DNA from 3 places in the Pseudoduganella plicata genome. Region 1 is predicted to be linked to each of the others. Evidence: riboswitches for the same ligand, from Rfam matches in the RefSeq annotation. Region 1 holds a riboswitch; each other region holds the start of a gene.
What was found. A riboswitch is a leader RNA that binds a small molecule or an ion and turns the genes downstream of it on or off. The one in region 1 is predicted to bind cobalamin.
Positions count from the first base shown of each region.

Region 2: linked by a shared signal. The riboswitch ahead of E1742_RS13090 (TonB-dependent receptor) and the one ahead of E1742_RS19810 (TonB-dependent receptor plug domain-containing protein) in region 1 are both predicted to bind cobalamin.
Region 3: linked by a shared signal. The riboswitch ahead of E1742_RS01315 (CbtB domain-containing protein) and the one ahead of E1742_RS19810 (TonB-dependent receptor plug domain-containing protein) in region 1 are both predicted to bind cobalamin.

Region 1 covers NZ_CP038026.1:4,482,510-4,489,752, reverse strand. The annotation lists gene cobT (nicotinate-nucleotide--dimethylbenzimidazole phosphoribosyltransferase) at 1-175, shown strand, start outside; gene E1742_RS19820 (adenosylcobinamide-GDP ribazoletransferase) at 181-960, shown strand; gene E1742_RS19815 (histidine phosphatase family protein) at 963-1,520, shown strand; cobalamin riboswitch at 1,515-1,755, shown strand; gene E1742_RS19810 (TonB-dependent receptor plug domain-containing protein) at 1,826-3,703, shown strand; gene E1742_RS19805 (FecCD family ABC transporter permease) at 3,761-4,783, shown strand; gene E1742_RS19800 (ABC transporter ATP-binding protein) at 4,783-5,550, shown strand; gene cobO (cob(I)yrinic acid a,c-diamide adenosyltransferase) at 5,553-6,179, shown strand; gene E1742_RS19790 (cobyrinic acid a,c-diamide synthase CobB) at 6,179-7,243, shown strand, end outside.
Region 2 covers NZ_CP038026.1:2,998,147-3,005,389, reverse strand. The annotation lists gene E1742_RS13095 (MFS transporter) at 1-754, shown strand, start outside; gene E1742_RS13090 (TonB-dependent receptor) at 762-2,849, opposite strand; cobalamin riboswitch at 2,978-3,194, opposite strand; gene E1742_RS13085 (hypothetical protein) at 3,366-3,803, shown strand; gene E1742_RS13080 (hypothetical protein) at 3,800-4,087, opposite strand; gene E1742_RS13075 (DUF488 domain-containing protein) at 4,314-4,847, shown strand; gene E1742_RS13070 (hypothetical protein) at 4,900-5,118, opposite strand; gene E1742_RS13065 (hypothetical protein) at 5,118-5,903, opposite strand; gene E1742_RS26410 (PEPxxWA-CTERM sorting domain-containing protein) at 6,017-6,634, shown strand; gene E1742_RS26775 (PEP-CTERM sorting domain-containing protein) at 7,020-7,243, opposite strand, start outside.
Region 3 covers NZ_CP038026.1:316,913-324,155, reverse strand. The annotation lists gene E1742_RS01330 (cobaltochelatase subunit CobN) at 1-2,346, opposite strand, end outside; gene E1742_RS01325 ((2Fe-2S) ferredoxin domain-containing protein) at 2,339-2,677, opposite strand; gene E1742_RS01320 (CbtA family protein) at 2,681-3,472, opposite strand; gene E1742_RS01315 (CbtB domain-containing protein) at 3,463-3,654, opposite strand; cobalamin riboswitch at 3,798-4,026, opposite strand; gene bluB (5,6-dimethylbenzimidazole synthase) at 4,097-4,744, opposite strand; gene E1742_RS01305 (MaoC family dehydratase) at 4,776-5,246, opposite strand; gene E1742_RS01300 (acyl-CoA dehydrogenase family protein) at 5,243-6,367, opposite strand; partial or broken gene E1742_RS01295 (acyl-CoA dehydrogenase family protein) at 6,377-7,243, opposite strand, start outside.

The sequences.
Region 1 (7,243 bases):
TGGCCACCGCCGGCTGCTCGAAGCGCTGGACGCGACGCCGCTGCTGAACCTTGGCCTGCGCCTGGGCGAAGGCACGGGCAGCGCGCTGGCACTGCCGCTGCTGCATGCCGCCGTCAACTTCCTGAACCGGATGGCCACGTTCGAATCGGCCCGCGTCAGCGAACAGTCGGCCTGACGGCAATGGCCCCGCTCCTGCACCAGCTGCGCCTCTTCTTCACGGCGCTGCAGTTCTTCACGCGACTGCCCGTTCCGCGCTGGGTGGGCTTCGAGCCGGACTGGCTGCATCACGCGTCGCGCTACTTCCCGCTGGTCGGCCTCGTTGTCGGCGCGGCTGCCGCAGCTATCTACTGGGCGGTGGCGCTCGTGCTGCCGCCGGCGGTGGCGGTACTGCTGTCCACCGCAGCGTCTATTTATATGACGGGCGCCTTCCACGAAGACGGCTTTGCCGACGCCTGCGATGGCCTGGGCGGTGGCGTCACCCGCGAACGGGCGCTGGAGATCATGAAGGATTCGCGCATCGGCGCGTATGGCGCCATCGGTATCCTGTTGCTGCTGGCCGTGAAGTGCACGGCGCTGGCGCACCTGCCGCCGCTGCAGGCCATGGCCGCGCTGATCGTCGCCCACCCGCTTTCCCGGCTGATGGCGGCAAGCCTGATCTGGCGCATGGATTACGCGCGGGCCGAAGGCAAGGCCAAGCCGCTGGCGCAGCAGATGAGCGGCAGCGAATTCGCGATTGCCACGCTGTGCTGCGCGCCGCCGCTGCTGCTGGCCGCCCTGGCAGGGCCGCTGCATTGGCACAACCTCGCGGTCGGTATCGCGGCGATGGCTGCGACTGCGCTCTGGTTCGCCCGCAAATGCGCCCGCCGGCTGGGCGGCTATACGGGCGACTGCCTCGGCGCCGTGCAGCAGTTGTGCGAAGCCGTGTTCTATCTGTGCGTGCTGGCCGTCCTGCCGGGCTGACGATGGAACTGCTCCTGGTTCGCCATCCCCGTCCGCTCGTCGACACCGGCATCTGCTACGGCAGCAGCGACCTGGCGGTGGCGCAGGATGAGCTGACGCGCGTGCACGCATCGCTGCGGCTGCCGCACGCGCCCGTGTTCAGCAGCCCCTTGCAGCGTTGCGCCGCGCTGGCGCGGCTGCTGTCGGCCGACGTGGCGTTCGACGCCAACCTGGCCGAGATGGATTTCGGCGCCTGGGAGGGGCGCGCATGGGACGACATCCCGCGCCGGGAAGTCGACGCCTGGGCCGCCGACCTGCTGCGCTACCGCCCCGGCGGCGGCGAGAACGTGTTCGAAGTGGCGAGGCGTGTTGCCTGCGCCATGGACACGATCCGTCACCACGGCACCGGCACGGCAATCGTCATCTGCCATGCCGGCACTATCCGGCTGATGACTGCTCTCGCCTCAGGCACACCGCTGGCGCAGGCCGCGCTGGCCGCTGCCGCCACGCCGCACCAGATCGCGTATGGCGCCGTCACGCGGGTGTGGGCGGGCGCCGGGGACGGGCCAATGCCCGTATAATGACGGGGTTTTGGTGCCCGCGTCCGTCTCTCGGACGCAGTTAAACGGGAAATACGAAGCCGCGTCAGGCATCGGTCGCGCGGCCAACGTATGCTGCCCCGCAACGGTAAGCAGGCCGCCGCGCATCGCGCGGCAGCCGTCTTCAGCAACCACTGTGCATTGTCGCGACGACGCATGGGAAGGTAAGACGGCCATACCTGCCAGCCCGGATACCGGCCAGGACCCAGGTGGAAGCGCCGGCGCGCGCTTCTGTTCCATCCGACCCGCGGGGAAGTGGGCCGGTTGCACATTGAAGAAGATTTACCATGACCTCTCCCGCAACACCCCGCGCCACGCGCGCGGCGCTCGCCGTTTCTGCCACCTTCGCCGTTTCCGCTGCCTTTGCCGCACCAGGCGCCATCGCCCAGACCACCGCCATCGATTCCGTCATCGTGACCGCCAGCCGCACGCCGCAGCTAGCCAGTGAAGTCATCGCCGACACGCTGACGATCTCCGCGCAAGACATCGCCAACGCCGGCGTCGGCTCGCTGACGGAGTTGCTGCAGCGCCAGCGCGGCCTGGAAGTGACCCGCAACGGCGGCCCCGGCACCAACGCCAGCGTACTGCTGCGCGGCGCATCCGCGAACCAGAGCATCGTCTTGGTGGACGGCGTGCGCATCGGTTCCGTCTCGGGCGGCGCGGCCAACTGGAGCGCGATTCCGCTGTCGGCCATCGACCATATCGAGATCGTGTACGGCCCTCTCTCCACGCTGTATGGCGCCGACGCCATCGGTGGCGTGATCCAGCTGTTCACCAAGAAGGGCAAGGGCGCCCCGGCCGTCACCGCATTTGTCGGCGCCGGCAGCGACGCCACCTATGAGGCAGATGCGGCAATCTCCGGTGGCACCGACCGCGTGAGCTACTCGCTCTCCGTCGGCAAGGAACTGTCCGAGGGCTTCTCGGCCACGCGCGCACCGTCCTCCAGCTACAACCCGGACGACGACGGCTATCACCGCAAGAGCGCCGCCGGCCAGGTTTCCGTGCAGCTCGCGCCCGGCCACGAGGTCGGCGGCGTCTTCCTGTACAGCGACACGACCGCCGACTACGACAGCGGCGCTTTTGACGCCTACAGCACGCAGGTGCAGAGCAACTTCGCGGCCTACTCGCGCAACCGCATCACGCCCAAGTGGACGATGTTCCTGCAGGCGGCGCAGTCGCGCGACAAGTCCGGCTCCTTCTACGCGCCCGGCCCGTTCGGCGGCAGCCAGATCGACTCGAAGCAGACCACGTTCACGTGGCAGAACGACATCCGCATCGGCAGTGACAATCTGCAGCTGCTGGCCGAACACCGCAAGGAAGAGGCGGACGGGACGACGACGGAACTGAACAAGGAACGCACCACCAAGTCGTATGCCGCGACCTACAGCCTGAAACGCGGCGCCCACCTCGTCAACATCGGCGTGCGCAACGACGACAGCTCGCAGTACCACTCGCGCACCACCGGCTCGCTCGGCTATGGCTACCGCGTCAGCGACGCACTGCGCGTCGAAGCCAGCTTTGGCACCAGCTACCGTGCGCCCACCTTCAACGAGCTGTATTACTCGGGCTACGGCAACGAGAACAACCGCCCCGAGAAGGGCCGCAATGCGGAAATCGGCGCACACTACAACGACGGCACGACGGAACTGGGCGCTGTCTACTATCACAACAAGCTGACCGACCTGCTGGTCAACACGACGCCGTGCCCCTTCCCGAGCGACGAGAAGAACGACTATACGTGGGGCTGCGCGTACAACGTCAACAAGGGCCTGCTGGAAGGCCTGACGCTGAACGCCCGCCGCCAGTTCGGCGCCTTTTCGGTGGCTGCGGACATTGACTTCCAGGACCCGCGCGACGAAACGACGGGCAAGCGCCTGCAGCGCCGCGCCAAGCGCCACGCCAACGTGATCGTGGAATACGTCAACGGCCCCCTGACCGGTGGCGTGGAATGGCACCTGTCCTCTGCGCGCTTCGACGATGCCGCCAACCGCAACACGCTGCCGGGCTACGGCACCGTCAACCTGTACGCCACGTACCGCTTCGCGCGTGACTGGTCGGCGCTGATCCGCTGGAACAACGTGGCCGACAAGGCGTATGAACTGGCGCGTTACTACCAGACGGGCGGCTCCACGGCGTTTGCCGGCGTGCGCTACGGCTTCAAGTAAGTGTGCTTCAACGGCCGGGGCACGCTGCCCCGGCCGCGCAGGATAATCAGGACAATCATGCACCCAACCTCGGCCAATCTGCGCTCGCGTGCCGGCATCATCGTTGCCGGCTTGCTGCTCGCTTGCGTCGGCAGTGTGCTCTTCGCGGGGATGACGGGTTCCGTTTCCATTCCGCTGGCCGACCTCCCCGGCGCGCTGGACGAGTTGCTGCATCGCCGTCCCGACTCGCTGGCGGCTACGCTGCTCGACCTGCGCGCCAGCCGTGCGCTGTCGGCCTTCGTCACCGGCGCGGCGCTGTCGCTGGCCGGCGTCATGATGCAGGCACTGCTTCGCAATCCGCTGGCCGATCCCTACGTGCTGGGCATTTCGTCCGGCTCGGCCGTCGGTGCGCTGGCCGCGCTGATGGCCGCATGTGCGGCCTGGGTTGTCGACGCCGCCGCGTTTGCCGGTGCCGTCGTCATTTCCATGCTCCTCTATTTACTGGCCCGGCGCGACCTGCGCTCGGGCAGCGCCGCGGAAGGCGGCACTGCGCTGTTGCTGCTGACAGGCGTGATCCTGTCGTCCGCCGGCTCCGCGGTGGTGTCGCTGATGCTGTCGATCTCCGGCGAGAACGAACTGCGCGGCATGGTGTTCTGGCTGATCGGCGACCTGTCCGGGGCCCCACTGCGGGCCCTGCCCTGGGTCGTCCTGGCCGCCGGACTGCTGTTCGCGCTGCGCATGGCGCGCTCGATGAACGTGCTTGCGCTGCATGCGGAAGCCGCCGCCACGCTGGGCATCCGCGTCGGCGCGTTGCGCAAGGGCCTGTTCTTCTGTTCCGGCCTGCTGACCGCCAGCGCCGTCACCACGGCCGGCAGCATCGGCTTTGTCGGTCTGATCGTGCCGCACGCATGCCGCTTCGCGTTCGGGCCGGACCATCGCGTGCTGATTCCCGCCGCCACCCTGGCCGGCGGCGCCTACCTCGTGCTGGCCGATACGCTGTCGCGCACGATCATCGCGCCGCAGCAGCTTCCTGTGGGCGTCATCACGGCGCTGGTGGGCGCGCCGGTATTCCTGTACCAGCTGCATCGGTTGCGCAAATGATGATCGCGACCGAACGTCTGCAACTGCGCATCGGCGCGCGCACGCTGGTCGAAAACCTGGACTGGCAGGTGCGCGACGCCGAATGCTGGAGCATCATCGGCCGCAACGGTGCCGGCAAAAGCACCCTGATGCGCGCGCTGGCCGGCGTGCGCCCACCCGATGGCGGCCAGGTGCTGATGCAGGGCCGCCCACTCGCCCTCTGGCCGCTGGAAGCGCTGGCGCGCCAGCGCGCCTTCCTGGCGCAGTCGCGCAGCGACGCCTTTGCCTACACCGTCATCGAAACGGTGCTGTCGGCCCGCCATCCCTACCACGCGGGCAGCTACTGGGAGAACAGCGACGATCACCGGATCGCCCTGCGCGCCCTGGCATCGATGGAAGTGGACGACCTGGCGACGCGCGACGTGCGTACGCTGTCCGGCGGCGAGCGCCAGCGCGTGGCCATCGCGGCGCTGCTGGCGCAGGATACGCCGCTGCTGCTGCTGGACGAACCGGCCAATGCGCTCGACCTGGCGCACCAGGTCGGCGTCATGGGACTGCTGGCAAAGCTGTGCCGCGAGCAGCGCAAGACCGTCGTCATGATCGGCCACGACCTGAGCCTGGCTCATGGCATCTCCACCCACGCCCTGCTGCTGATGGGCGACGGGCGCTGGCTGGCCGGGGCCCGCGACGACGTGATGCAGGCGCCGATCCTGAGCGACTGCCTGCACCATCCGATCGATATCGTGCGGCACGGCAGCCGCAGTATTTTCATCCCACGCGAGGCATGAGCATGAACCCAATGACACCTGAAGACACCGCAGCGCTGAACGAGCGCCACCGCGCCCGCATGGAGCGCAAGAAAGCCATCGTCGACGCGAAGATCGCCGCGGCCGACAAGGAAATCGGCATCATCGTCGTCAACACGGGCAACGGCAAAGGCAAGAGCTCGAGCGGCTTCGGCATGGTGGCGCGGGCACTGGGCCACGGCATGAAGGTCGGCGTCGTCCAGTTCATCAAGGGCGCCATGTCGACGGGTGAGGAAAAATTCCTACGCCGTTTCCCGGACGAAGTCAGCTTTCATGCCATGGGCGAAGGCTATACGTGGGACACGCAGGATCGTGCCCGCGATACCGAAAAGGCGCAAGCCGCGTGGGAGCAGGCGAAGCGCTTCCTGGCCGATCCGGCCGTCGGCCTGGTGCTTCTGGATGAACTGAACATCGCGCTGAAGTACCAGTACCTGGACGTGGAGACGGTCATCGCCGACCTGCTGGACCGACCGGCGATGCAGCATGTCGTCATCACGGGCCGCGGCGCGCCGCAGCAGCTGATCGACATCGCCGACACGGTCACGGAAATGAACGTCGTCAAGCATGCGTTCAAGGCCGGTATCGCCGCCCAGGCGGGAACGGAGTTCTGATGGCCGCGCGCGCCGTTTTGATCGCCGCCGTCTCGTCGGGCCAGGGCAAGACCACGGTGACGGCGGCCCTGGCGCGCCGGCTGGCGCAGGCCGGCCAGCGCGTGCGCGTATTCAAGTGCGGGCCGGACTTCATCGATCCGATGGTGCTGGAGCGTGCCAGCGGCGCCCCGGTCGAAACGCTCGACCTGTGGATGGTTGGCCGCGAGCGCTGCCAGCGCCTGCTGGCGCAGGCCGCTGACGAAGCGGACGCGATCCTCATCGAGGGTGTCATGGGCCTGTACGACGGCACGCCATCCGCCGCCGACCTGGCGCGCGAGTTCGGCGTGCCGGTGCTGGCCGTCATCGATGCAGGCGCGATGGCGCAGACGGCGGGCGCGATCGTGCATGGCCTGCGCGACTATGGACCCGTCGAGATGGCAGGTGTCATCGCCAACCGCGTTGCCAGTCCCGGTCACGCGGCCATGGTGCAGACGTCGCTGCGCGGCATTCCCCTGTTCGGCACACTGCCGAAACAGGGCCGCTCGCTGCCCGAGCGGCACCTGGGGCTCGTGCTGCCGCATGAAGTGGAAGGTGTCGATGCGTTGCTGGACGAACTGGCGGCGCAGATGACGTTCGACGAAGCCGCATGGGCGGCGTTGCCGCCAGTGATCTTTGCCCATCCCGCGCCGGAAGTACCACTGCCGCCGCTGCTGGCAGGCCGCACGATCGCCATTGCGCGCGACGAGTCGTTCCTGTTCGTTTATCCCGCCAATATGAATCTGCTGCGCGCCATGGGAGCGCGGCTGGTGTTCTTCGCGCCGCTGGCAGACGAGCCGGTACCGCCGGACGCCGATGCCGTCTACCTGCCCGGCGGGTATCCCGAACTGCATTGCAAGCGCCTGTCCGGCGCCGCGCGCTGGCGCGAGTCGATCCGCACGGCACATGCGGCCGGCGTGCCGATCGTCGCCGAATGCGGCGGCATGATGGCACTGGCTGACGCGCTGGCGGACGGCGCGGGCCACGACTGGCCCATGGCCGGCATTCTTCCAGGCCGCATCACGGTGCAGAAGCGCCTGGCCGGCCTG
Region 2 (7,243 bases), 1.5 Mb from region 1:
AATGTCGTCGTTCCACGCCTTCTTCAGCCTGGGAGGACTGATCGGGGCGGCGGGCGGCGGCCTGATCGTCGAGCACGGCTTTGGCGACGGCCGCGGCGCGCTGGCGTTCAGCGTCGTGGCGATTGCCGCCGTGTTGCTGACGGCACGCCGCGTACTGAACACGCCCCCGCACGGCACTGGCGGAAGCCACTTCGCGCTGCCCCGTGGACCCGCGCTGTTCCTCGGCCTGCTGGCGCTGCTGTGCATGGCCGTCGAAGGCGCGCTGGTCGACTGGAGCGCGCTCTTGATGACGGAACGCACGGGTGCCACGCCAGGCTCGGCGGCGCTGGGCTATTCCGCTTTCTCCATCGCCATGGCCGCCTGCCGTTTCGCCGGCGACCGCCTGACGGTAAAGTTCGGCTCGCCGACGTTGATGATCGCCGGCGGCATCTCGATCCTGCTGGGGCTGTTGATCGCCGTGATAAGCACGCACTACGCCTTGTCCGCCGTCGGCTTCGCGCTGGTCGGGCTGGGCGCGGCCAACGTTGTGCCGCTGATTTTCGCCGCGGCCGCCAACATCCCCGGCACGGCGCCGGGGGTGGGCGTGGCGACGGCGGCCACGGTCGGCTATACGGGCCTGCTGCTGGGCCCGCCGGTGATCGGCTGGATCGCCGCGCAGACCAATATCGCGGTGGCGCTGGGCATATTGTCGTTGGCCGGCGTCGTGATTGCGTTCAACGCCGGCGTCGTGCGCGCGCACGGCAGCGCGCGCTGAGCCCGTTCTAGTAACGCCACTGCACGGTCAGTTCGGCATGTCGCCGGTCCCCCAGCAGGTACTGCGTGCTGCCATAGGACGTGCTGGCGTACAGCTTGTCAGTGAGGTTGCGCAGATTCAGCTGCAAGAGCGTGTTGCGGTTGACCTGCCAGCCCAGCGTGGCGTCGAACACCGTGTAGGCTGGCAGCGCCTGCGTGTTGCCGTTGTCGATAAACCGCTCGCCCACATGGCGTGCGCCCACCCCCGCGCGCCAGTCGGCGCTCCTGTAGCTGAGCCAGAGGTTGGCCGAGAGACGCGGCACGTCAGCCGGCCGGTTGCCGGCGCGCGACACGTTGCCGCTTTCGAGCAGCGTATCGAATTGCGCATCGGTCCAGGCCGCATTGGCATCGAGGCGCCAGGCCCGCGCCAGGGCAGTGCTGGCGCTGATCTCGGCACCGCGCGACGACTGCGATCCACCCTGGATCGACAGCGCCGGGTTGGACGGATCGCGGGTGACGATGTCGTCCTTGCGGATCCGGTACAGCGCCGCCGTCCATTCGGCCTTGCCATTGTTCAGCGATTGTTTGAAGCCGCCCTCGATCTGGCGCGACCGCGTCAGCTTGTAGCGGGCATTGGCCAGGTTCAGCGACAACAGGCTCGTCAGCGGATCGCTGCCCGAGCTGACTTGCCCGTACAGCGACGCCTGCGGCGCCAGTTTCCACGTCAGGCCGATGCGCACGGCATTCGATCGCAGCGTGGCCGCAAAGCCGGGCGCACCCTGCAGGCTGACCCGATCGACCTTGTAGCGGTCATGGCGCGCGCCTACCAACAGCAGCAGCCGTTCGCTCAGATCGTATGCATCCTCGATATAGAACGCGTGCGTGGTCGTGTCGGTGGCGAAGTTCGGCCGCAGCGGGTCCGGGCTGTCGAACCTGCCGGGATCGACATCGGTCGGCGTGACGGTGGAACTGCCGCCGTACGGCGAATTATTGCTGTGTTCAAAGTTGACCGTGGCCGCCTCCCAGCCGGCCACCAGCCGGTTGCCGCCGGCGTTCCAGCGCACTTCGAGGCGATTGGCGGTCTGCTCCTGGCGGTGGCCGATGGCGATGTAGTCGCTGCGCCGTACCACGTCCGCATCCGCATCGTAGGCATAGGTTTCCACGTCGCGCCAATGGCGGCGCGCCTTCATGTAAGCGAGTTCGTTGCCGACGGTCAGCGCGGGAGACAGGCGCCAGGACAGCCGCGCGACCGCCTTGTCGTCGACGAGTTCGATGTCGGCATCGGCCACGTTGTAGTTTTCGTCGCGCAGGTGCCCGGCCAGCCTGCCGTTCACCAGCGGCGTGCCGAAGTAACGGCGCGGCTTCTGTTCGGCGTGATCGAGCTGCAGGTCCAGGTCGATGTCGGACGTCAGCGCATACGTCATGCTGGTGAGCAGTTTGCCGTGACGGGATTCGCCGCGATCGACAAAGCCGTCGCTCCGGTCGGCATAGGCGTCGATGCGGAAAGCGCCCTTGTCGCCGATGGCGCCAGTGCCGCCGACACCGGCTCGCACTGACCGGCCACCGCCGATACCGGCCATGGCCTCGAACGACGCGACGGGCCGCGGCGCCTTGCGCACCGCGTTGATGGCCGCGCCCGTGCTGCCGCTGCCGTACACCACCGAGCCGGGCCCGCGCAGCACCTCAATATAGTCATAGCCCCACGGGTCGGACGGATACGTGGCGGTGCCGGAAGCCACCAGCAGCCGCTGGCCGTTTTCCAGCATGGCGATGGCGTCGTTGCCGGCAAAGCCGCGCGCCGAGTAGGCGATGCCGTTGCCCGGCGAACTCGTATCGGTCAGGCCCGTGCCGCGGGTGATGGCATCCTTGACCTGCAGGTCGCCGCGCGCCTGCATCGTGGCGGCGCTGAGCGACTCCACGCTGGCGGGAACGTCCTGCGCGCCCAGGTTCAGGCGGCTGGCGGTGCCGGTCTGGCGCGCCAGGCCCAGGCCGTCCTGCGTGACAGCGCCCTGGATGGTGACGGTGGGAAGAAACTCGGCCTGCTGGGCCGAGGCATGGGAGGCGCACAGGAGTGCAATGGCGGCGGTGCCGCGAAGGTGGTTCGGGTAGGTACGCAATTGAGTCAACCGTTAAGAGCATGTGGGCACAGGCGGCCGTGTTCCTCCGGCGCGCGTGGTCACGCAATGCGCTATCGGCAAAGGAAGAAAATCGGCAGCCAACAGACAAGACCGCACCCCGGGTCCTGCACAGGCAATCGTGACTGGCCGGTCTTCTGGCTTGCCGTCATCCTTCCCTGACCCTGCCTTCCCATGCAATGCACAGTGGCGTTCGGTCAACGTCGTCAGGCCTACAGCAGCGGGGGCTGCGCCGGACTGGCGGGAGATGCAATCCCCCGCGTCACCGGCTTCCCGTTTCACCCCGCCGCCGACAGGCGGAAGGGCACCATTCACGTAGTGGCGGCATTTTACCCGTACAAGTCGGGCAGTTGCCAGCCCGTGCTCTCGCAGCCGCAGGAAATGGTTCAACCGATTTCCACAGGCCTTGAGCCGGACCATCGCCTGCGCAGATTGCTGTCGCAGGCGCATGAGTCGCTGCTATGTTGGACGGCAGACCGTTTCAAGATGGAGGATCCCATGACACCACAGCAGGCCGCGCAGATCATCGAACACCTGGCGCTTGGCGTCGATCCGCGCACCGGCGAAGTGCTGGGCGAAGGGGACATCTGCACGGCACCGGAAATCATCCGCGCGCTGTTCCTCGCCCGCAATGCCTTGTTGCCGCCACCCGCGGTGTCCGCCGCGAGGCCACGCAAGACGCCGTTCGTGCGCAACGGCGTCGAGTTGCCCAATGTCGGCAAGAAGTGGTCGGGCGACGACGTCGATACGCTGCTGCGGCAGTTCGAAGCGGGCACGCCACTCGGCCAGATCGCCGTGCAGCTGGGAAGGACGGACGGCAGCATTGTCGCGCGGCTGGTGCATGCGGGTGTGCTGCCGGATCGGGAGACGGGCTATACGCTGCTGAAGGCGCATCGGGAGGAGGGGGGCGGCGAACACCCACCGCCGCCCGACTAGTGTGGGATCGGCGCGCGGATGCACTCGTCCATGGTGGGCGCGGCACCGAACTTCATCGTGTAGAGGAAATCGGCGGGAAGACCGCCTACGGTTTTCCTTTCGCCTGAACGAAGCTGAAACGGCGGTACCGCCTGGTCATAGCGGCACGTCCGCTCCTTGGTGCCGTCGCGCAGTAGTTTTTCCTGGCAGAGCGACGTCACGAAAAGATAGTGACATCTGCCACCTGCAGCGACCGTGCAGCTGACGTCCATGATGGACGTGCCAAGCCGCGTCACGGTGGTCACGGGCGCGTTCGTCGCACACGAAGCGATCGGATGGACGCACGCGAGTGCGATGATGGGGGCGTAACGGAACACACATGGGATCATGGCCACAGGTCCTCCAGATGGAAATGAAGACGCTATCAGAAAATCTTGTCCGAAAATGCGTACATTCTCACCGTAGTAGGCGGCGCCACCGTTTCCACAGCCAGGCGAGAATAAATGCCACCGACAACCACGTCCACGCGTCATGTCCACCGTATTCACCATTGGCCACTCGAACCGGCCGATCGAGGAGTTCCTCAGTCTGTTATCGGAGCACCGCATCGAGCTGCTGATCGACATCCGCACCGTACCGAAGTCGCGCCACAATCCCCAGTTCGGGCAGGACCTGCTGCCGCCTGCGCTGGCCGATGCGGGCATCGGTTACGAATACATCGGTGCCCTGGGCGGCCTGCGCCACGCGCGCAAGGATTCGCCCAACAGCGGCTGGCGCAACAAGTCGTTTCGGGGGTATGCCGACCACATGCAGTCCGATGAGTTCCTTGCCGGCGTCGACGAAGTCATCGTCCGGGCCACTGATCGCCGCTGCGCATTGATGTGTGCGGAAGCCGTGCCGTGGCGCTGCCACCGCTCGATGGTGGCGGATGCGCTGACCGTGCGTGGCATCCCCGTGGAACACATCATCAACCGGGGCAACACGCGGCCGCACGTGCTGACGTCGTTTGCGCATGTGGAGGGTTTGCGTATCGGCTACCCGCCCGAGGCGGATGCGGTTGATTGAAGCGGCTGGGCTGTTCAGCGACCTGAAGACCAGCTGTGGCAGCGCCGCGTGGTCAAGACGAGCGCCTGGTCCGGCTCATCCAGGCCGCGATGAACGCAGCGACGATCCCGGACAGCAGCCAGCAAACAAAGAAGGTCTCGGCCGCGCCGGGCGCATGATCCCAATAGCTGTCGTGACGGTCCAGGAATATAAATGCCCACACGAGCAACCCACCCCATGCAACCACGGTGGCGAGGGTAAATCCGAGAGCAGCATACAGAAAAGTGTTCATCAGCCTTGACTACGCAGCAGTTCGACCTTGCGGATCAGCTCTTCGCGGGCAAGGTCGAGGCGCACGGGATCGGTTCGCGAGGACAGTGTCCCGCGCTCCTTGCGGCCCAGGAAATAGGCGATCCGTTCGGCATTGGCACCGGAAGGATGCGGCAAGCCGTCAAAAATCTGCTCCTGCGACAGCGCGCCCTGATCGGCGAGCCAGCGCAGTCCCTCGGCCACCGCCGGCCCGAGGGGAACGAAGATGGCATGGCCAAGCGCCGCCGCCTCGTGCGCGAAGTACTGCCCGATCTGCCGGCGCAGGAACGGCTGGGAGACCGGCGCCGGCGTGCCGCTGTAGTTGACGCCATGCCGGCTGACGGGATGGCGCAACAGCGAAGTGCTGTGCAATAGATCCGGCCGCGTATCGAACAGGACGGCGCAGCTGGGCACGTCCAGCCACTCTTGCAGGCCAATGGCATCGAGCAGCGCGACCAGGTTAGGACGCAGCGGACCGCTGAACGCACCAAAACGCTTGGCTGCCAGCAGCGCGTCCTCCTGCGTGGCACCGGCCAGCAACTGGCGCTGCGCCTCCGCAACACCGTTGCGCCATTGGATGAATCCCGGCGTCAATCCGACCACGACGACCCGCGCAGTGCGATTCACGGCTTCGAACGGGATGTAGTTGACGGCATAGGGTCCGTCCTGCTCGAGCAGGAACGCGGCGGGTATCAGCGTGTGGCGGTCGATGGCGGCGAGGTCGGCCGTGCGGATAGCGGTGGCGAAGCGGGGGAACAGGTCGGTCATTGGCAAGTCAGCTCGAGCATCGTTATGCATAAGTTGCATTAAATTGAAGAATTTTTATTATCTATGCGCTATAGTCCGCTCAATCACTAACAACCAAAACTTATGAAGGGATTATGATGCGCATAAAATGCTTGCCATTGGCCTTTGCACTCGCCTTATCCTCTACAGCCGCGCTGGCGGCCCCTGCTACGCTGACGATCCAGTCAGAAGGGGTACTGACGGACGCCTGGGGCAGCCAGGCAGCAGGCGCGCCGGTAAAACTGAACTGGGTGACCCACTACGATACGGAAACCGGCCTGGACTTTATCACCGAAAGCAATTATAACTTCGACATCAGCGTGGGCACCTACCGGGATTCTGCTGTCGGAGTCGGCGACGCATACGCTATAGCACGGTTTGCAGACGGCGGAAACAGAGAGTTGTCGTTAGGCATGACCCTGAGGGAAGTCGGTATGCAGACTGAATTCAGCCTTTATGCAGAATGGCAACCGACGGGCGATGTACCGTACGTGTTGTGGGCAGAGCCTCTCGACCTTGTAATCGCATCACCTGTGTACGCCATCAGCTCCTATGGCAAACGCTACTCGGGAGATGGTAATTTTTTCGACTTCACCCCCGCTTGGGTCCATGTTTCCGTTGCAGTAGTGCCCGAACCGCAGACTTGGACGATGCTCCTGGGCGGTCTCGCGGTGGCAGGGGCCGTGGCACGCCGGCGTAAGGCGGCAGTCTGATAGGCCGAGGCAGCGCTCTCAAAAGTAAAAGCCGCGTTCCTGCGGCTTTTTTCTTGTCGACGTCGGGGGAGGCGGAGCGACTATGCGGCACGCTTTAACAGTGCGGAGTCGTAGGATCGCAGGTTGTGCATGAGACTGCGTCGATATGACGAAACACTGCGCATAGCGGAGATGGGAGAGCTGCCGATGAAGTGCCGCGTTATCGCAAAGCGGCACCAGGGATGGCGTGTTCTAGCTGGTGGGCTCGTCAAGGAAGCCGTCTGTCTGCGGACGAGTTAAAGGCAGGCCATGCGCCAAGCACTGCCAGCGAGCGTCAGGGACGTTGGTGTAACTGGACGTTCTGTCCGTCACACCATGCGCACGCACAATGACCATTGCGAGCTGCTCAGCTTTCTACAGCGGTGCGGCGGCGCCGAGCGATCGCGCCCGTCAATGCGAGGCCAGCGCCCAGCATTAGCCAGGTGGAGGGCTCGGGAACCGGAGAGGTGATATGGCCTTCAGTGTAGGCTCCGTGTTCCAGGTAGGCGTACATGTCGTAGTCGCCCTCGTTGACCATCTCCAAGGCGAATGTCTGATCCAGGCTTGCAGTGCCACCATCCGTAGGGCTGA
Region 3 (7,243 bases), 1.7 Mb from region 1:
CGCCAGGCTTGGCGCTGCATTGATGCGCTGGCCGTCGGCGCCGGGCGTCGTCAGCAGCATGTCGACCGTCAGCCCGAACAGGCCGGCCACCGCCGCCTGCAGGCCGGGCACGTCCAGGTTCGGCAGGCGGGTCAGCGAGACCAGCATGTCCGGCATCTGGGCGTCGTCCGGGCAGCGGCCCAGGATGTGCAGGCCGTCGCGGATCTGCGCGGAACCCAGTTCGCACAGGTAGCCGTCCAGGTCCTCGATCAGGTGCGCGACGTCCGAGCCGCCCATCGCCGCCAGCGCTTCCGGCAGGCCATGGTCGTGCTCGTGCTCGTGATCATGACCGTGGTGGTGATCATGGTCGTGATGGTGATGGCCATGACCGTGTTCATGGTCGTGATCGTGGTGCAGCAGCCGGGCCCGCATGTCGGCGTCCAGGTTGGTCTGCTTCACGAGGTCCCAGATCTGCTGCTGCAACAGCGGCAGCTTGGCCGGGTCCAGCACTTCAACCTGGTAGTACTCGTCCACCAGCTGCGTCAGCTGGGCCAGTGCACCGTAGGTGTCGGCCGTCGTCATCGGCGGCGTCAGGTGGTCGACGACCACGGCGTGGGCGCGCCGCTTGGCCTGCGAGCCTTCGCCCGGATCGTTGATGATGAACGGGTAGAACAGCGGCAGGTCGCCCAGCAGGGCGTCCGGGAAGCACGCTTCCGACAGGCCGACACCTTTCCCGGGCAGCCACTCCATCGTGCCGTGCTTGCCGACGTGGACGATGGCATCGGCGCGCCATTCGTCGCGCAGCCAGCGGTACAGCGCGTAGTAATGATGCGTCGGCGGCAGGTCGGGCTGGTGATAGATCGCGTCCGGGTCCATGCCGTAGCCGCGCGGCGGCTGCAGCGCCACGAACGCGTTGCCCAGGTCGATGCCTGCCAGCGCCAGGTGGCCGTCGTGGACATACGCTTCGCCCGGCGGCGGCCCCCATTGCGCCGTCATCCTGTCCTGCAGCGACTGCGGCAGCTCGGCGAACCACTCGGCATAGCGCGCCGCCGGGACCCTGCCGGCGGCGCCGGCCAGCTGCTGCGCCGTCACATACAGATTGTCGTACGAGCAGCGCGCCACCAGGTCGTGGATCAGGGTCGTGCCGTCCGCCGGCAGGTCGCCGATGGCATAGCCCGCATCGACCATCCCGGCCAGGATGCGCATCAGCGATGCCGGCGCGTCCAGCCCGACGGCGTTGCCGATCTGCGCGGCCTTGCTGCTGGAATTGGTAAACATGAAGGCGACGCGCTTGTCCGCATTGGGCACGCGGCGCAGGCGCGCATAACGGGCGGCCACGCCGGCAATGCGGGCGGCGCGATCGGCCAGCGGCGCGTATTCGACTGCCTCGCCGGGCAACCCGGCCGCGCCTTCCTTGAACGACAGCGGCACGGTGATGATGCGGCCGTCGAATTCGGGCAGCACGACGTTCATTGCCGTATCGAGGGGATTCAGGCCGCGCGTGGAGGCTTCCCACTGCGGCAGGGTCATGCCGCTCGTGATGGCCTGCAGCACGGGAACGTCCAGCTTTTCCAGCACGCCGACGGACCAGCCGGCCGGCGTGGTGCCGCCCGGCGTGATCTCGCCCATGGCAAACGACGTGGTGTTGATCAGCACATCGACTTGTGCGGCAATGAAGTAGCGCAGCGCTTCCGGCACGCCTTCGCCGGCCCGCAGCGACGACGTGAACACGGGCAGCACGTCCATGCCGCATGCTTCCAGCGCCGCCAGCAGCGCGTCGACAAAGCGCGTGTTCCCGCTCATCCAGTGGGCGCGGTAGAACACGATGCCAACGCTGGGCCGGGAAATGTCGCGCAAAGCCAGCCAGTCGGGCAACGCGGCGCAGGACGGCAGGTCGGGATGATAAATGCCGTGCTCCGGCAGCGGCTGGGCGGGCTCGAAGCCGTAACCCGTCAGCAGCAGGTGATCGGACAGGTAGCGCAGCAATTGCGCCAGATTGGCGCTGCCGCCCGCATGGAAGTACGCGAGCGCCATCTGCAGCACGTGCGCCGGCACGGTGGACACGGCGGCCAGCTCGGGATCGGGTTCGCCGGTGCCGCTGACAACGATCAGATGCCGGCCCTGCCGGCGCGCCTTTTCCACCAGCTCGCCGAAGCCGGCCACGCCGCCCAGGCGGCCCAGCACGCGCACGACAATGACGCGGGCGGCGCGCAGGGCGCCGTCCAGCAGTCCGGCCGCGTCCTGTTCTTGCAGGTTGACGCCGGCCACCGGACCGAAACCCACCGGCAGTTGCGCGCACGCCTGGTGCAACACGGCGAGGTCGTTCGAGGCATGCGTCAGCAGTGCGAGACGCGCGATATCATTCATTCTTTGGCTCCGGTGCGCAGGTATCGCCCTCGCCCAGGCGGTGGAAGATCAGGTCCACCACTTCGCGACCGCCCACGAGATGCTCTTCGACGATGCGCGCCGCCGCCGCTTCGTCCACGCGCTGATACCAGACACCTTCCGGATACACGACCAGCACCGGGCCGCTGAACTTGCACGCGACCATGCAATGCGTGCGCGTGCGTTTGACCGCCAGCTCGGGACGCGCGTCGATCAATGCCCCCATATGCTCGAACACCGCCTGCGCCCGGCCTTCGCCGGGCGTGCAGCGGGGGCCGACGCACATGAACACGTGCCGGTCATGAGCGCGCATCGGTCAGCGAGCGCCGTTGAAGCGATGGTGGAAGTGACCCGTCAACGCGCCCAGCGCCAGCCAGAAGGCTGCATTGGCCAGCGCGGAGGCGACGATAAATGCGCGCGCCAGCTCGGGCGGCGCGACACCGCCATGGACGGCGGGTTGCGGCGCACCGACCAGGTGCGGCACGGCCAGCAGCACGACGGCAAGCACCTTCAGCGACCAGTGACGGCCCCACACCAGCAGCGCCAGCGCCGCAGCCATGCCACCGGCGGCGCACAGCCACCACGCCTGCCGCGCCACCACGGGCGCCGCCTGCGTGCCGGGCAGTTCCGGCGGCAGCCCCAGCGATGGTGCGATAAAGAAGACGGCGTAGCCGGCCGCACCCCAGAGCAGCCCCTGGCGCCAGTTGCTGTCCTTGCCGCGCAAGGTCAGCACGGCCGACAGGAGCAGCGCGTAGCCGACCGCCATGCTGACATCGGCCAGCGCCGTGAACGCGGTACGCTCGAAGCCGGGCTCCGGCTGCCAGCCGCCGTGCTTGTGCCCATCTTTGTGCCCATCTTTGTGCGCATCTTCGTGCGCGTGCTCGTGCTCGTGCGCCTGCTCGTGCGTGTGCGTGTGCGTGTGCGCGGCGACGGGCTTCGCTTCGGCCGCGACCTCGTACGTCTCCGCGGTGCGGATGATTTCCGTCACCTGCAGATGCTGCACGCCCGTCAGCAGCAGCCCGGCCACGATGCCGGCGGCGGCCCCTGTGGCGACGATGCGGCTGAAGATGCCGGGGCGCCGCGTTGGCAGCGCAGGGCTCAGTGGCACGGGAAGCCCGCCGAGTGGCGGCTGTCGTGCGCCGCGTTGTGCAGTGCTTCCATCGGCGCAAAGCCGGCGCCGAACAACAGCACGATGCCTAGGCCGGCGGCCGCGAGCGCGGGCAGCAGCGTATCCTTGAGCGTACGCGGCGCGGTGCCGATATGGGACGTAGGGACGTTTGGTGCGGACATGGGAGCCTCCGGATGCAGGTCGGTGTTACCTTGGTTTTGCCTGGACTGGGGAGGATGGTGCGGAAGAGACGCTGGACGCCGGCGGGGCAAGGATTCATGCGGCCGATGCAGTTCCTCATCCGTATCGCCCTCCGCAATACAAACGCGCTGTACTGCTTCGGGCTGGTTTCCGGACTCGCGAGTGGCGTCGGCATGACCGCCTGGCGCCGCGCCTTCCCATGCATGACAGCATAGTGGCCGATTGCGGCACCTTCGACTCGCTTACCGTTGCGGGGGCAGCGTCGGCATTGCCGCCCTGGCAGGACGGCGCACCGACTTCCCAATTAAATCCGGACACGAGGGTGTGCGGATACCGGAAGCTAAACTACCGGCGCAGTATAGGTGCGCTCGCATGCATTTGCAAGCTTTGGCGCGGGCACCTGCCAGGTCAGGGACCTTCGGACTACCCGCCCCACCGGTTCTCGAACACGATGTCGGCCAGCGCGTGCCGCGCATCCCACCCCTCCATCTCCAGCATCGGCGCCGGATAGAACTCGGCCACATGGCCGACGCACAGCACGGCGATCGGCTGGCTTCCCGGGGGCATCGCGCACAGCTCGCGCAGCCGCTCCGGCTCGAACAGCGACACCCAGCCCACGCCGATGCCTTCCGCCCGCGCTGCCAGCCAGAAGTTCTGGATCGCGCACGCGGCCGACGCCAGGTCCATTTCCGGCATCGTGCGCCGGCCAAAGACATAGTCCTCGCGCCGGTCGATCAGACCGACGACGAGCACTTCGCCGCAGGTCAGGATGCCTTCCACCTTCAGGCGCATGAATTCACCGGAACGCTCGCCCAGCGCGGCGGCCGTGCGCAGGCGCTCCGCATCCACCTCGGCGTGGATCGCGCGGCGCAGCGCGGGATCGGTGATGCGCAGGAAGCGCCACGGCTGCATCAGGCCCACCGAAGGACCATTGTGGGCTGCGGCGATGAAACGGGCCAGCTGGTCCTGCCCGATCGGACCGGGCACGAAGTGGCGCACGTCGCGGCGCTCGCGGATGGCGCGATAGACGGCTTCGATCTGGTCGGGTGGATAGGCGTTTGGATTGTGCATCGCCGCATTGTACCCACGCCCGCGCGCCGCGTCAGTAGCGCCGCATCACGAACTCTGCCACGCAGACGGGCTTGCCGCGCCCTTCGTTATCTTCGCTCTCCATCGTCACGTGCCACACGACCTGCACGCAATCGGCCAGCGGCTCGACGGCGGCGATGCCGAAGCGGCCGCGGAGGCGGCTTCCCGACGGCACGGCGGCCGGGAAGCGCACCTTGTTGACGCCATAGTTGACCGTCAGCCGCGCTTCCCCCAGCGACACGCAGCTGGCCAGCATTGCCGGCAGCAGCGACAGGGTGAGGAAGCCGTGCGCTACCGTGCCGCCGTAGGGCGACTCCGTTCTTGCCCGCTCGGCGTCGAGATGGATCCATTGATGATCGTCCGTGACGTCGGCAAACGCTGCGATGCGACGCTGGTCGATGTCGAACCAGCGCGATACCGCCACCTCCTGGCCCACGGCCCCTTGCAGGGCCTCGGGCGTGTCCAGCAGGCGCGGCGCCGTCATGCTGCCTCGGCAAAGCCCGGCTGGGCGATAAAGCGCTCGAGGTGGTGGTCCACGTCGCCCAGCGTCAGGCCGATGGTGGTCAGGCGCTTGAACAGGTGGGCGGCCGGCAGCTCGTCCGTCACGCCCATGCCGCCGTGCAGTTGCACGGCCTGCTGGCCGACGAACTTCGCCGCCTGGCCGACACGCGCCTTGGCGGCGGAAACGACGCGGCGGCGCTCCTCGGCATCGCCTGAGTCCACCTTCGCGGCCGCCAGCATCGCCATCGAACGGGCCTGCTCCAGGTGGATGAACATGTCGGCCATGCGATGCTGCAGCGCCTGGAACTTGCCGATCGGCGCGCCGAACTGCTGGCGCGTCTTCAGGTAGTCCAGCGTGGCCGCAAACAGCGCGTCCATCACGCCGATGGCCTCGGCGCACAGCAGCGCGGCGCCATAGTCGGTCGCCGCCTCCAGGATCGCCCAGCCCTGCCCCGGCGCGCCCAGCGGCGTGGCGGGCGCGTGATCGAACGTGACGGTGGCCGCCCGCAGGCCGTCGATGGTGCGGTAGTCGCGCACGACGACACCGGACGTATCGGCATCGACGACGTACAGGGCAACGCCGTTACCCATGCCCTCGCCCGCGCGGGCCGAGACGATGAAAGCATCGGCCTGCCCGCCATGCAGCACGACCGTCTTGACACCGCTGACAGCCGCGTTGTCCGCGCCGCCCGTGCCGACGGCCCCGATGGCCGCCAGATCATGGCGCGAATCGTGTTCCGTCAGAGCGCATGCCAGTTTCAGTTCGCCCGTCGCCACCCGCGCCAGCATGTCCTCCTGGCCGCCGGCGAGGCGCAGGAAACGCGCACCGAGCACGGTGGCGAAGTAAGGTTCCACCACGAGGCCGCGGCCCAGCTCCTGCATCACGACCAGCATGTCGACGGCCGTGCCGTCAAAGCCGCCCTGCGCTTCCGGCACCGGCAGGGCCGTCATGCCCAGGTCGACGAGCGTCGCCCATGCATCGGGCGACGTGCCCGCATCGGAGTGCACGATGCGGCGGCGCGTCTCGAAACTGTAGTCGCGCTCGATCCAGCGGCGCAGCGCGTCCGCGAACTGCTGCTGCTCTTCCTTGTATGCAAAGTCCATGCTGACTCCTTACAGGCCCAGGATCATCTGGGTGATGATGTTCTTCTGGATTTCGTTGGAACCGCCGTAGATCGATGTCTTGCGGTAGTTGAAGTAATAGGCCGCCAGCGGCGCGGCATCGTCGTCGCCGCCCGCGGCGTGTTCCGTCTCGCCGTCCAGATAGGCCGGGTCGAACGGCAACGCGCCAGGACCGGCCGCCTCGATCATCAGTTCCGTCAGCGCCTGCTGGATTTCCGTGCCCTTGACCTTCAGCACCGAAGCCTGCGGGCCGGGGCCCTGGTGTTCCTGCGCGATGGTGCGCAGCACCGTCACCTCCAGCGCCATCAGTTCGATTTCCACGTTCGCCACCTTCGCGGCAAACAGGGGGTCCTGCAACAGCGGCCGCCCGCCCTTCTGCTGGCGCAGCGCCAGCGCCTTCAGGAAACCCAGTTCGCGCTTGGAGCGGCCCACGGCGGCGATGCCGGTGCGCTCGTGACCCAGCAGGTACTTGGCATACGTCCAGCCCTTGTTTTCCTTGCCGATCAGGTTATCGACGGGCACGCGCACATTGTCGAAGAAGACCTCATTGACCTCGTGGTCCTCGTCCAGCATGACGATGGGCCGTACCGTGATGCCGGGCGTCTTCATGTCGATCAGCAGGAACGAGATGCCTTCCTGCTTGCGCACCGTACTGTCCGTGCGCACCAGGCAGAAGATCATGTCGGCATGCTGGGCCAGCGTGGTCCACGTCTTCTGGCCGTTGACGATGTAATGGTTGCCTTCGCGTACCGCCGTCGTCTTCAGCGACGCCAGATCGGAACCGGCGCCAGGCTCCGAATAGCCCTGGCACCACCAGTCGTCGCAGTTCAGGATGCGCGGCAGGTGATGGGCCTTCTG